DNA from 2 places in the Pseudoalteromonas sp. R3 genome. Region 1 is predicted to be linked to the other one. Evidence: predicted binding sites of a transcription regulator. Region 1 holds the regulator's gene; the other holds the start of a gene.
What was found. Region 1 encodes LexA, which represses DNA repair genes until DNA is damaged. Its sites were predicted from a motif close to TACTGTATNNNNATACAGTA; they were not measured.
Positions count from the first base shown of each region.

Region 2: a site for LexA is predicted at 2,130-2,149, ahead of ruvC (crossover junction endodeoxyribonuclease RuvC). Genes of this name have one in related genera too.

Region 1 is NZ_CP034835.1:327,482-333,934, forward strand. It holds gene ELR70_RS24785 (hypothetical protein) at 477-683, shown strand; gene ELR70_RS24790 (hypothetical protein) at 941-1,102, shown strand; gene lexA (transcriptional repressor LexA) at 1,259-1,867, shown strand; gene coxB (cytochrome c oxidase subunit II) at 2,196-3,308, shown strand; partial or broken gene ctaD (cytochrome c oxidase subunit I) at 3,305-4,895, shown strand; gene ELR70_RS06370 (cytochrome c oxidase assembly protein) at 4,897-5,526, shown strand; gene ELR70_RS06375 (cytochrome c oxidase subunit 3) at 5,519-6,382, shown strand; gene ELR70_RS06380 (DUF2909 domain-containing protein) at 6,282-6,453, opposite strand, start outside.
Region 2 is NZ_CP034835.1:1,604,720-1,611,172, reverse strand. It holds gene ruvB (Holliday junction branch migration DNA helicase RuvB) at 1-928, opposite strand, end outside; gene ruvA (Holliday junction branch migration protein RuvA) at 949-1,566, opposite strand; gene ruvC (crossover junction endodeoxyribonuclease RuvC) at 1,569-2,090, opposite strand; gene aspS (aspartate--tRNA ligase) at 2,213-3,988, opposite strand; gene ELR70_RS11810 (DUF72 domain-containing protein) at 4,167-5,015, shown strand; gene ELR70_RS24865 (hypothetical protein) at 5,083-5,241, shown strand; gene ELR70_RS11805 (GFA family protein) at 5,295-5,702, opposite strand; gene ELR70_RS11800 (YgjP-like metallopeptidase domain-containing protein) at 5,774-6,298, shown strand; gene ELR70_RS11795 (M48 family metallopeptidase) at 6,301-6,453, opposite strand, start outside.

The DNA of each region.
Region 1 (6,453 bases):
GTGTGTGGGGCGGACGGCGAGTCTTTCCCATGTGAAAGTAGGACATCGCCAGGGCCTTATAAGTAGGTCGATGAAAGACATTCATCCATGAATATCATCGACATTAGTACTTCCATGTACGTCAAACCCGTTGCAGCAATGCAGCGGGTTTTTTGCTATGTGCGATTTAAAAAGGTGTCGATGAAGCTGTAGATAGAATAGCGTTGTCTATTCATCCATGAAGCTGGGTCCCATCGCGCATCTCGATAATTGCTCCTGCATTATTCTACTTCACCACATCCATATGGGTCCTTGCGCTCATCTCAGTGAGCTGCGAAGCGTTGCTTCGGTCTCATTTCGTCCATGTGAAAGTAGGGTGAAGGCGGATTATGGAAAGTGAACAATTTCACTTTCCACCGACTGAACGCTAAGGCCTCTGGCCGCCAACCGGACCATTGCCAAGCTCCTATCTAGAGGTCGACGAAAGACATTCATCCATGAATATCATCGACATTCGTACCTCCCTGTACATTAAAGCCCGATTCGAAAAAGTCGGGCTTTTTTTTGCGTTTGGATTTAAAAATATTTATGTTGAGAACGCTGACATTTCTTCATTCAAGCAGGTCTACATTACCGTCATCCTGCACTTGATGCGGGATCTACCAACAGACCACGCCGTACGTATGACAAATACACCGAAATAATACCAATTTGTTTAATTAAGTGTTCTATTTTGAGGCGAGAAAATAGGGTCGATAACAAGGCAAAAATTTTGCTATTTAGTTGTTCTAAATGAGAAATTTTTAACGCCGTTAGCGTCATATTTGCTCCTTCAAATAGAACAGGTATTAAGTGAAATTGGTATAAAACTACTCAACACCGAAAATTGGTTTAAGCAGCGTCCGCATTGCGTGCGGGATGGCGACTGAGTTGTTGGCAATTATCGTAGAGCAGGGAGAGCATGGAGCTGCTACTGGAAGGCCACATCGAATGTACGGCAAATACACCCGAGCGAGCCTGCTCAGCACTGAAAAGCTGGTTTAAACAGTTCCCGCATCGCGTGCGGGATGACAAAGGAGTTGTTGAAAACACTGTTCGTTCAGGCTGGCAGCTGAATCATTGACGGCGCACAATGAATGAGGAACAGGATTGTATCTAATAACCAACAGGTTTAAATGTATGACTGAAATTCCTTTACTGGTTAGCAACGATTAACCATTGCGAAAAAATGATAACTGTATATACTCACAGTAAATGCACTGTATGGAAAACCAGTTATATGCGACCACTTACAAAACGACAAGAACAAGTTTTTGAACTTATAAAAGTTTTCATTAAGGATACTGGCATGCCGCCGACTCGAGCAGAGATCGCGGATTCGCTTGGGTTCCGCAGTGCAAATGCTGCAGAAGAGCACTTGAAAGCATTAGCTAAAAAAGGCGTAATCGAAATGGTTCCTGGTGCAAGCCGAGGCATTCGTTTAGTTGAGGACGAGCCTGAGCAACTGGGTTTGCCTTTAATTGGTCGAGTCGCCGCAGGTGAGCCAATACTTGCACAAGAGCACATTGAAAGTCATTGTTCAGTCGACCCTGCGATGTTCCATCCTGCCGCAGACTACCTATTGAGAGTCAATGGTATGAGTATGAAAAACATTGGGATTATGGATGGTGATTTATTGGCAGTGCACCGTACTCAGGTTGTGAATAACGGACAGGTTGTCGTTGCTCGGGTTGAGGAAGATGTAACAGTTAAGCGCTTTGAGAAGCTAGGTAAAAAAGTATACTTGCATGCTGAAAATGAAGATTTCTCTCCTATTGAAGTGGATCTAGAGCAACAGAACTTCTCTGTCGAAGGCCTGGCCGTCGGCGTCATCCGCAGTGATATTTAAATATTTCCTATCGCCCGGCGCAATCAAGTCGGGCGAATTTTACGTCTTGTAAACACTTATACTCAGCCATCCCAAGTGCTGCAGCGTATGAGTGAATCCTAACAAACAGCTATTTTTCAGATATTTCCCTACCATAGAAATCAAAATCTGCGTCAGATAAAAACTTGCTAAACGGTTAAATTTTGACTAGTTGTTAAATGGTCGTGTAGTACTCATGGGATAACCCAAGTGAAATGACAGTCATCCGATAATAAGAACCGTTGCTTCTCACACTTGAAGCAATCGAGGGAGACGTCTAATGAAAATAGCCAAACTCATCACAATTGCGATGTGTTTACTTGTCAGTATGTTCACGTTTGCAAGTGACTATAATATGCGCACAGGCGTTACTGACATTAGCAATCAGGTATATCAATTACATATGACCATATTCTGGATCTGCTGTGTGATTGGACTGATTGTCTTTTCCGTCATGTTTTGGGCTCTGATCCATCATCGACGCTCTAAAGGTGCTGAACCTGCACAATTTCACGAAAGCACTAAAGTCGAGATCCTCTGGACAGCTATTCCGTTTTTAATTCTGGTTGCAATGGCGGTGCCTGCAACAAAAACATTAATTGCGATGGAAGATACCGATAAGGCCGACCTAACCATTAAAGTAACCGGCTCACAATGGAAGTGGCACTATGAGTATTTAGGCCATGACGTGGACTTTTATTCTCTTATGTCTACGCCGAGAGCACAGATTGATAATTTGCAGAGCAAAACAGAAAATTATTTGCTGGAGGTCGATAAACCTCTGGTCATTCCTACAGGCAAAAAAGTACGTTTTTTATTGACCTCTGATGATGTTATTCACTCCTGGTGGGTACCTGATTTTGCAGTTAAAAAGGACGCTAACCCAGGGTTTATTAACGAAGCCTGGACCAATGTGAATGAGCCCGGTACCTACCGTGGGCAGTGTGCTGAGTTGTGCGGTAAAGATCATGGTTTTATGCCTGTCGTTGTAGAAGCTAAACCTGAAGCTGAGTTTCAGGAGTGGCTTGCCAATGAAAAAGCACAAAGAGCACTAGCTGCTCAGCAAGAGGCTGCCTTGCTTGACCAAACGCTCAGTAAAGAAGAGCTTATGGCTACAGGGGAGCGTGTTTACATGGCCTATTGTGCGGCATGTCATCAACCTACTGGGCTCGGTCTTCAAGGTGTGTTTCCTGCATTAAAGGGGAGCGCCATGGTAACCGGGGATTTACAGGCACACATTGAAATTATTATGGAAGGACGTCCTGGCACAGCAATGCAAGCGTTTGCGAAGCAACTATCGTTAAAAGAAGTTGCGGGAGTTATCACTTTTAAAAGAAATAGCTGGGGGAATGATACCGGGGAAGTCATCCAGCCTAGTCAAATACAAGCCTACCTTGATGACAAACAGGAGGAAGCCAAATGACTTCGAGTACACAGCAGGCTGCTCTTGAACAAGAGCACGACTATGGTCACCACGGTCCAGCAACCGGAATTAAGCGTTGGCTTTTTACGACTAACCATAAAGATATAGGCTCTTTGTATTTACTCTTTTCTTTACTGATGTTCTTAATCGGCGGCGGTATGGCCATGGTCATTCGGGCTGAATTGTTTCAGCCAGGCTTGCAGCTTGTTGATCCACACTTTTTTAATCAAATGACCACAGTGCATGGTTTGATCATGGTGTTTGGTGCTGTCATGCCTGCCTTTACTGGCCTAGCAAACTGGATGGTACCTATGATGATAGGTGCACCCGATATGGCACTGCCACGCATGAATAACTGGAGCTTTTGGATATTACCTTTTGCTTTTCTTATTCTGCTCGCATCGTTGTTTATGGAAGGCGGCGGCCCTGCATTCGGGTGGACATTCTATGCGCCACTCTCCACGACTTATAGTAACGATAACACCGCATTATTTGTCTTTGCTGTTCATATTATGGGTGTTAGTTCCATCATGGGGGCAATTAATGTCATTGTGACTATAGTCAACATGCGCGCTCCGGGTATGACATGGATGAAGCTACCACTGTTTGTATGGACTTGGCTGATTACTGCTTTCCTGTTGATTGCGGTAATGCCTGTGCTTGCTGGTGCGGTGACTATGGTGCTGACAGATAAGTATTTTGGCACAAGCTTTTTTGATGCAGCAGGGGGAGGTGACCCTGTGATGTTTCAGCACATCTTTTGGTTCTTTGGTCACCCAGAAGTATACATTATGATTTTACCGGCCTTTGGCGTGATTTCGACTATAGTACCCACCTTTTCAAGAAAGAAGCTGTTTGGTTATGCTTCTATGGTATACGCGACCTCCTCCATTGCATTGTTGTCTTTTATTGTGTGGGCACACCACATGTTTACCACAGGGATGCCGTTGGCAGGTGAGCTCTTCTTTATGTATGCGACCATGCTTATTTCTGTGCCTACGGGTGTAAAGGTCTTCAATTGGGTGGCCACAATGTGGCGTGGCTCAATTAGTTTTGAAGTTCCCATGTTGTTTGCTATCGCATTTATCGTATTGTTTACGCTTGGCGGTTTCTCTGGATTGATGCTAGCGATTACCCCTGCTGATTTTCAGTATCATGATACCTATTTTGTGGTCGCTCATTTCCACTATGTGCTGGTGACTGGCGCGGTCTTCTCTATTATGGCTGCAGCTTATTATTGGTTACCCAAGTGGACCGGATATATGTATAGCGAGACGTTGGCAAAATGGCACTTTTGGTTGTCTCTTATCAGTGTAAATATCCTCTTTTTCCCTATGCACTTTGTCGGGTTGGCAGGGATGCCAAGGCGGATCCCGACTATGCTCTGCAGTTTGCGGATTTTAATGCTTTGATCAGTATCGGGGGTTTGCATTTGGCTTGTCACAACTACTGTTCGTGGCTGTGGTCTTTAAGTGTATCGCAGGTGGTCAGCGTGCGCCTGCTAAAGTATGGGATGGTGCAGAAGGGCTAGAGTGGGAGGTTGCCTCGCCAGCGCCTTACCACACTTTCAGTACCCCCCTGAGGTGAAGTGATGCATACCCCGTTGCTTAGAAAACTTGTGCTGTTGGTTTTGGGTATGTTTGCATTTGCATTTGCACTGGTACCGCTTTACGACGTGTTTTGCGATATAACCGGTTTGAATGGGAAAGTAGAGCTGACAGCAGCTGAAGCAAGCGAAGAGCAAGATTTGGCAAGACGAGTTGATGTCAGTTTCACGACCCACACCCAAGGGCAGGCACCTTTCAAAGTGAAAGCGGCGACTTATCAGGTAACGGTAACACCTGGCACGTTAACCGAAGTGAACTTCACAGCCGAAAATCTAAGTAGTGATGCTCGGATTATGCAGGCAATTCCTTCGGTTTCGCCCGGTATGGCAGCTAAGTATCTGCATAAACTCGCTTGTTTTTGCTTTGACCAGCAGAGTATGCAAGCTCGCCAAACAATGTCGTTTACGTTGCGCTTTTATGTAGATACTGAACTGCCCAATGACATTGCAGAGCTGACACTCGCATATACGCTCTATGACATCACAGACAGAAAAGCGGCCGCTCATGGCGAGCCGGCAATGAATCTCATAGATGGCACGGTAAGCGAAGACTATGCTCAGAGCATACAGGCCGCGGTGTATCAACAAATACGAGGAATAAGTCATGGCTAGTGGTTACGAAAAATACTATGTACCAGAGCAAAGCCCGTGGCCCATTGTGGGGGCAATTGCGCTGTTTGGTGTAGCCGTAGGAGGTGGGTTAACAGTAATGGAAAGTCCTGGTGGTCAGTTCATCTTGTATGCGGGAATTGGCCTGCTGTTGTTTATGCTGGCCGGGTGGTTTCGACACGTCATTCATGAGTCACAAGGAGGCTTATATTCGGCGCAAATGGACCGCTCTTTCCGTCAGGGCATGGCCTGGTTTATTTTTTCGGAAGTGATGTTTTTTGCTGCATTCTTTGGTGCTTTATTTTATGCCCGAATGTTTGCTGTTCCCTGGCTTGGTGGCGCAAGTAACAATGCTATGACGCACGAAATACTGTGGCCCAGCTTTGAGGCGATGTGGCCGCTATTGAGTACACCCAGTGGAGACACGACGCAGGCAATGGGCTGGCAGGGGTTACCACTTATAAACACCATCATCCTTTTGGTCTCTTCTGTTACTTTGCATTTTGCGCACAGTGCAATGGAGCAGGACCAAAGAAACAAAGTAAAAGTATTTTTGGGGCTGACCATTCTTTTGGGCTTTGGGTTCCTTGTACTTCAGGTAGAGGAATACATACATGCTTATCAGGATCTGGGATTAACACTAGATGCAGGGATTTACGGCAACACCTTCTTTATGCTCACAGGCTTTCACGGCATGCATGTCACGCTCGGTGCCATTATTTTAGCTGTGGTGTGGTTAAGGGTGATGAAAGGCCATTTCAGCGCACATAATCACTTTGCGTTCCAGGCGGGTGCGTGGTACTGGCATTTTGTGGATGTGGTTTGGCTGTGCTTGTTTGTGTTTGTGTATGTGTTATAGCGTTCGGGGCTGGATTGAAGTCGAGCCAGCCCAACCCTTTCGCAATGACAATAAGCAGTAACACGCTTGCC
Region 2 (6,453 bases), 1.3 Mb from region 1:
ACCCCTGCTGGATCAGGTAAGGTTCGATAACATCTTCTATGGTCTCTCGCTCTTCACCAATTGCAGCCGCCAGATTATCCAAACCAACAGGCCCCCCGGTGAACTTTTCAATAATTGCAAGTAAGTACTTACGATCCATATAATCAAAGCCACACTTGTCGACGTCAACCATATCCAATGCCTGACTGGCGATCATCTCATCTACGCTACCATCCCCTTTTACCTGAGCGAAGTCCCGAACCCGCCTGAGCAAACGGTTGGCAATACGCGGCGTACCTCGTGCACGTTTCGCCACTTCAATCGCCCCGACGTCACTGATCTCAAGATTCAAAAAATGCGCAGAGCGAGACACAATCGATGCCAACTCAGCCACAGAATAAAACTCCAGACGTTGCACAATACCGAAACGGTCTCTCAGTGGTGAAGTCAAAGAGCCTGCGCGGGTCGTGGCCCCCACCAGAGTAAAAGGTGGCAAGTCTAGTTTAATTGAACGCGCTGCCGGTCCTTCACCGATCATAATATCGAGCTGGTAATCTTCCATCGCTGGGTAGAGGATCTCTTCAACCTGGGGGCTCAGGCGATGTATTTCATCAATAAACAACACATCTCCCTGCTCCAGATTTGTCAGCATTGCGGCCAGGTCGCCGGCTTTTTCAAGCACAGGACCTGAGGTGGTTTTTATATTTACACCCAGCTCATTCGCCACGATATTTGCCAGTGTCGTTTTACCTAACCCCGGCGGTCCGAATATCAGCAAATGGTCCAGTGCTTCTTCACGGCTGCGCGCCGCTTCAATGAAGATTTCCATCTGCTGCTTCACATGCTGCTGACCGGTATAGTCCGACAGTAGTTTAGGCCGTATCGCTCTGTCTACGGCCTCTTCACTGCCCTGCACTTCTGGCTCAATAAGTCTGTCTGCTTCTATCATAATTACTTAATCAGTCTTATTTACATCATAGATCTCAGGGCTTCTTTGATCAGCCCTTCGGTATCCATGCCTGGTTTGCTCACCGCTTTCAATGCTTTTTGTGCTTGTGCGGGTTTATAGCCTAACGCAAGCAGCGCAGCCAACGCATCATCTTCAGGCGTATTCGCCACGGTGGGATCTTCCTGAGGTGCCAAAATGGCATCATCGCTGAATGGAGTCAGCAGATCATGGCCAAAGTTTTTCAATTTATCCTTCATCTCAAGCACCAAACGCTCAGCGGTTTTCTTGCCTACACCTGGAATTTTCACCAAGGTAGATGAGTCGCCCTGATTGACACAGTGAACAAACTGCTCTGCCGACATACCCGACAAAATGGCCAGTGCTAGCTTGGGACCAACGCCATTAGCCTTAATTAACTCGCGAAATAATGCTCGCTCGGTTTTATGGTTAAAACCAAACAATAATTGTGCATCTTCTCGCACCACAAAATGAGTATAGATTGTTGCCTCATTACCCGCCTGAGGTAACTCATAAAAACACGTCATCGGCATTTGTACTTCATAACCGATGCCACTGACATCTAACAGGATCTCTGGTGGCTGTTTTTCTACTAGTATACCTTTGAGTCTGCCTATCATAATTACCTCAATCTTCCTCGTACGGTTTTTTTCGCATTGCCTGCCAGCTTGATCAGGTTTTGCTCGGAGTGTGCATGGCAAATTGCAATGGCCAGCGCATCGGCAGCATCGGCCTGGGGAGTACCCGGGAGTTTTAACAGTCGCTTGACCATTTCCTGAACCTGCGACTTATTCGCCCCGCCGGTGCCAACAACCGCTTGTTTAACCTGCCGGGCTGAATATTCAAACACCTCAATCTCTTTCATTGTGGCAGCGACGATGGCTGCCCCGCGTGCTTGACCAAGTTTTAAAGCTGAATCTGGATTGTGCGCCATAAAGACTTGCTCTATCGCAAACCCCTGCGGGTTAAACTGCTCGATGATCTGGCTAACACCCTGATAAATCATCTGCAGTCGTTGTGGAAATGGCTTATCACCAAGTCGAATACAACCACTGCCCAGATACTGAAACTGACTCCCCTGACGCTTAACTACACCATACCCGGTCAGCCTTGAGCCTGGATCTATGCCTAAAATTACTGCCAAGGCGCATACTCTCGTTGTTTTTTCGCTATCATGCCAAAATACTGTATGGATTTCCAGTTACCTAGGGTTTGCAGAATAAAAAAAGCGGCGCAATCGCCGCTTTCTTATTCCTTTAGCTGTCGTTATTCAGCGTCTTTTTGCTGCGCAGTGACTGTTACTGCAAGCTCCTTTAATGCATCTGGATTGGCAACGCTCGGTGCATTGGTCATCAGACACGATGCCTGTGTAGTTTTCGGGAAGGCAATCACATCACGAATGTTGTCTGTGCCACACAGCAACATCACCAGACGGTCAAGGCCAAATGCCAAACCCGCGTGTGGTGGCGTACCATATTTCAGAGCATCCAGCAGGAAGCCAAACTTATCTTGCTGCTCTTGTTCATCAATACCCAGAATACGGAAAGCGGCTTGCTGCATATCGTTGTTGTGGATCCGCACCGAGCCCCCACCTACTTCGTAGCCGTTCAGTACCATGTCATACGCGTCTGAAATTGCGCCGGCAGGATTGGCTTCAAGCTCTGCTGCTGAAATGCCTTTTGGTGCCGTGAATGGGTGATGTACTGCGTGCAGATTCCCCTCGTCGTCTTCCTCAAACATTGGGAAGTCAACAACCCAAAGCGGTGCCCACTGGCCAAGATTAGTCAGTTCAAGGTCCAGACCTACTTTCAGACGTAATGCACCCATTGCTTCGTTTACCACGTTACGCTTATCAGCACCGAACAAAATGATGTCGCCAGTCTGTGCATTAGTGCGTGCAAGAATACCTTTGATCACTTCTTCGTTCAGGAACTTAGCAATTGGTGACTGAATACCTTCAAGGCCAGCGTCCAGATCATTGACCTTCATCCAGGCCAGACCTTTTGCGCCATAGATGCCAACAAACTTAGTGTATTCATCAATTTGCTTACGAGATAGTGATGCACCACCTGGTACAGTCAACACCGCCACTCGGCCTTTCTCGTCATTAGCAGGGCCCGCAAGTACTTTAAACTCAACGTCCTTAACCAGATCAGCAACATCAATCAGCTCAAGCGGGTTACGTAAGTCCGGCTTGTCTGAACCGTAACGACGCATAGCTTCTTCGTAGCTCATGACAGGGAACTGGCCCAGATCAACGTCAAGCAACTCTTGCCACATTTCACGGATCAAGCGTTCAGTGATGTCGCGCACCTGTGTAGATGTCATGAATGAGGTTTCTAAATCGATTTGGGTGAATTCAGGCTGACGGTCAGCACGTAAGTCTTCATCACGGAAACACTTAACAATCTGGTAGTAACGGTCAAAACCAGACATCATCAGCAACTGTTTAAACAGCTGAGGAGACTGTGGCAACGCGTAGAAGCTGCCTTTATGTACACGGCTTGGAACCAGATAGTCACGCGCACCTTCTGGGGTTGCTTTCGTCAGTACCGGCGTTTCGATATCCAGGAAATCATTGCTATCTAAGAAGCGACGAACAAAGCTGGATGCTTTAGCGCGTAGTTTAATGCGGTCGCTCATTTCCAGACGACGTAAGTCAAGGTAGCGATAAGTCAGGCGACGCTCTTCCGAATTTTCCTGGTTAAAGTCCAAAGGCAAAGGCTCTGCACGGTTGATGATTGTCAGGCCAGTGCCCAGGATCTCAACTTCGCCAGTAGCCATATCCTGATTGATTTGGCTCTCTGGACGCGCACGAACAGTACCTGTAACCTGAACGCAGAACTCTTGGCGTAAAGTGTTTGCAACATCCATCAGGCCTTCTACTTCAGGATCAAACACGACCTGGACCAAACCTTCGCGATCTCGCAGATCAATGAAGATCAGGCCACCCAGATCACGACGTTTGTTGATCCAACCACATAGCTCCACTTCCTGACCTACATGGTCCTTGTTTAATTTTCCGCAGTATATTGAGCGCATAATAATCCTATTTGCCTACTAACTCTAAAGGGCATAATGAATGATAAATTTAATCGCCAATTATATAAAATTGCCACGCTTTGTCATCCCACAAAGCAGGGATTCTTTCGCTGTTACGATTTTTTCTCGATCTGGACTTTGTTAGACTGCACTTCAAGTCAATCAGGGAGCAAATTTCATGCTGTATTTGGGGTGTCCTCAATGGGGCTCTGCACACTGGAAGGGTCGATTTTTCAGTAGTGACTGCAAAACCGTTGATATGTTGAGCGAGTATGCACAGATTTTTAACAGTGTTGAGGGCAATACAAGCTTTTACGCGAGCCCTAAACCAGAAACCATCACAGCCTGGTCAAACGCGGTGCCTGATACTTTTCGCTTTACCTTCAAGATACCCAAAAGGATTTCTCATGAGCTGGCATTAAATCATTGTCAGCAAGAGCTCAAGCAATGGCTCGAACTGTTTTCTCCTTTATTTTCACGACTGGGAATGGTGCTGCTGCAACTGCCTGCTAGCTGTAGCCCGCAATATCTTGGCCGGATAGCCGATTTTATCTCACAATTACCTGAAGAGCTGACACTGGGCATTGAAGTCAGACACAGGGAATTCTTTGCCAAAGGCGACGCTGAGAAGCGTTTTAACCAGCTGCTGATGAAAACCAAAGTGAATCGTATCATGATGGATACGCGCCCTCTTTTTAGTGAGCCGCCGAGTACTCCAGCCATCATTGATGCCCAGCAAAAGAAACCTCGCGTGCCGGTCAATGTCATTGCCACCGCTCAGGCACCTATGTTGCGCTTTGTCGGGTGTTCAGATTTAGCAGCAAACCGGTCATTTTACGCGCCCTGGCTTAACAAAATTCGTGACTGGTTGAACGATGGACGTACCCCTTATGTATTCTTTCATACTGCCGACAACTATGATGCGCCTTTGCTCGCCAGGCAGTTCATCCAGGACTTAGGTGTTTCTCATCAGGTGCTCGCTCCCTTCCCGGCTGAGCGCCAGCCACTGCAACAAACATTAATTTAACCACTTGACAGTTTTCAAATTTTGCAGGATGTTAGAAAGCGAACAAAACAACAATAAGGAAAATACCATGTTATTAAAACTCAATAAAAAACCTGTAAAACAGCTCTCAGATGACCACAGTGCATTACCAGCCAAAGCAACTCGTGCTGTTGGCGCCGGCAGAGCAGAAATTCAGAAAAGCGGTGGTAACTCACGCGCGTCTGATTGCTGTGCGATGACAGATTAATACCTCTAATCTGTATACCTAAAGAGAGCTGGGGCCAAGATATCCCCTGTCTCTCACTCCCTGCCCGGCTCTTTACCTTCATAGCGAGGAAGCTTGGCGTCTAACTCTTCCCAATTTGCTTTTGAAGTCACGTAATTATGTGACATTGGCCGCTCCGCTATATCAGTGTCGAGAATACCGAGTCGAATCCTGAGTTTTTCAGGGCTATCTTGGTTAGAGCTATATAAAGGAGATGCACAAACTCCACAGAAGTGACGTAACCTGCCGGGTTTAAACGCGTAGTGACGTATATGCTCCTCTCCGGCAATCACTTTTAATTCATTCCGATTGATAAATCCATTGGTCGCATAAGCGGTGCCAGACGACTTGCGACATAAGGAACAGTGGCAATGGATGATGCTAGAAATAGCGCCTTGCAGTGCAAGCTTAACCGCACCGCATAAACAACTTGCCTGATACATTTATTGTTATTCCTGTTATGATCTTCAGTACACTAGCTTAGAATTTCCGTATCAGGATTACTACCGTCATCATGAACTATTTGCAGTATTTTCAGCACTACCCTGCTGCGTTGCAGTCCCAGATTAAAAGCTTACTGGAACCGGATAAACTTGCAGCATATTTCAAAGGTAAATATCCGCAAGGTCATCAGCTACAAAATACACAAGCGCTTTATGATTACTGCAATAGCTATAAAAACAAGTATCTGAAGAATGTGCCTCGTCTGCATAAGGTAAGCTATGCAAAAGGTCGAGATCTGATGGCGGGGACATTAGGGCATCATAGCCAAACACGTAAACAGCACGGCGGAAAAGTAAAAACCCGCTATGAGATTACGCTGTCCCAGCAGCTAAAATATGCGCCTGAAGCCATTTTGCGTGCATTGGTTGTTCATGAGCTAGCGCACTTTAAAGAGCTGGATCACAACAAGGCCTTTTATCAGCTCTGTTGCCATATGGAGCCTGAGTACCATCAGCTGGAATTGGACCTCAGGCTGTTTATTGTGCTCAATAAGCTAGGCGTCAGCTTCTACGACAATTCAGCCCAGCCAGATTAAGTTTATCGGCAAGCTGGGCTACGGCCCTGTTTGTTAGCGTCCTCTGCTAAAGTATTTGCCTGCGCCATTTTGCTTTGTAGCAACGCAATGCGGTTTTCTGGAGACGGATGAGTCGATAAAAACTCCATAGGGCGTTCTCCCCCTGCTTTTTCCAT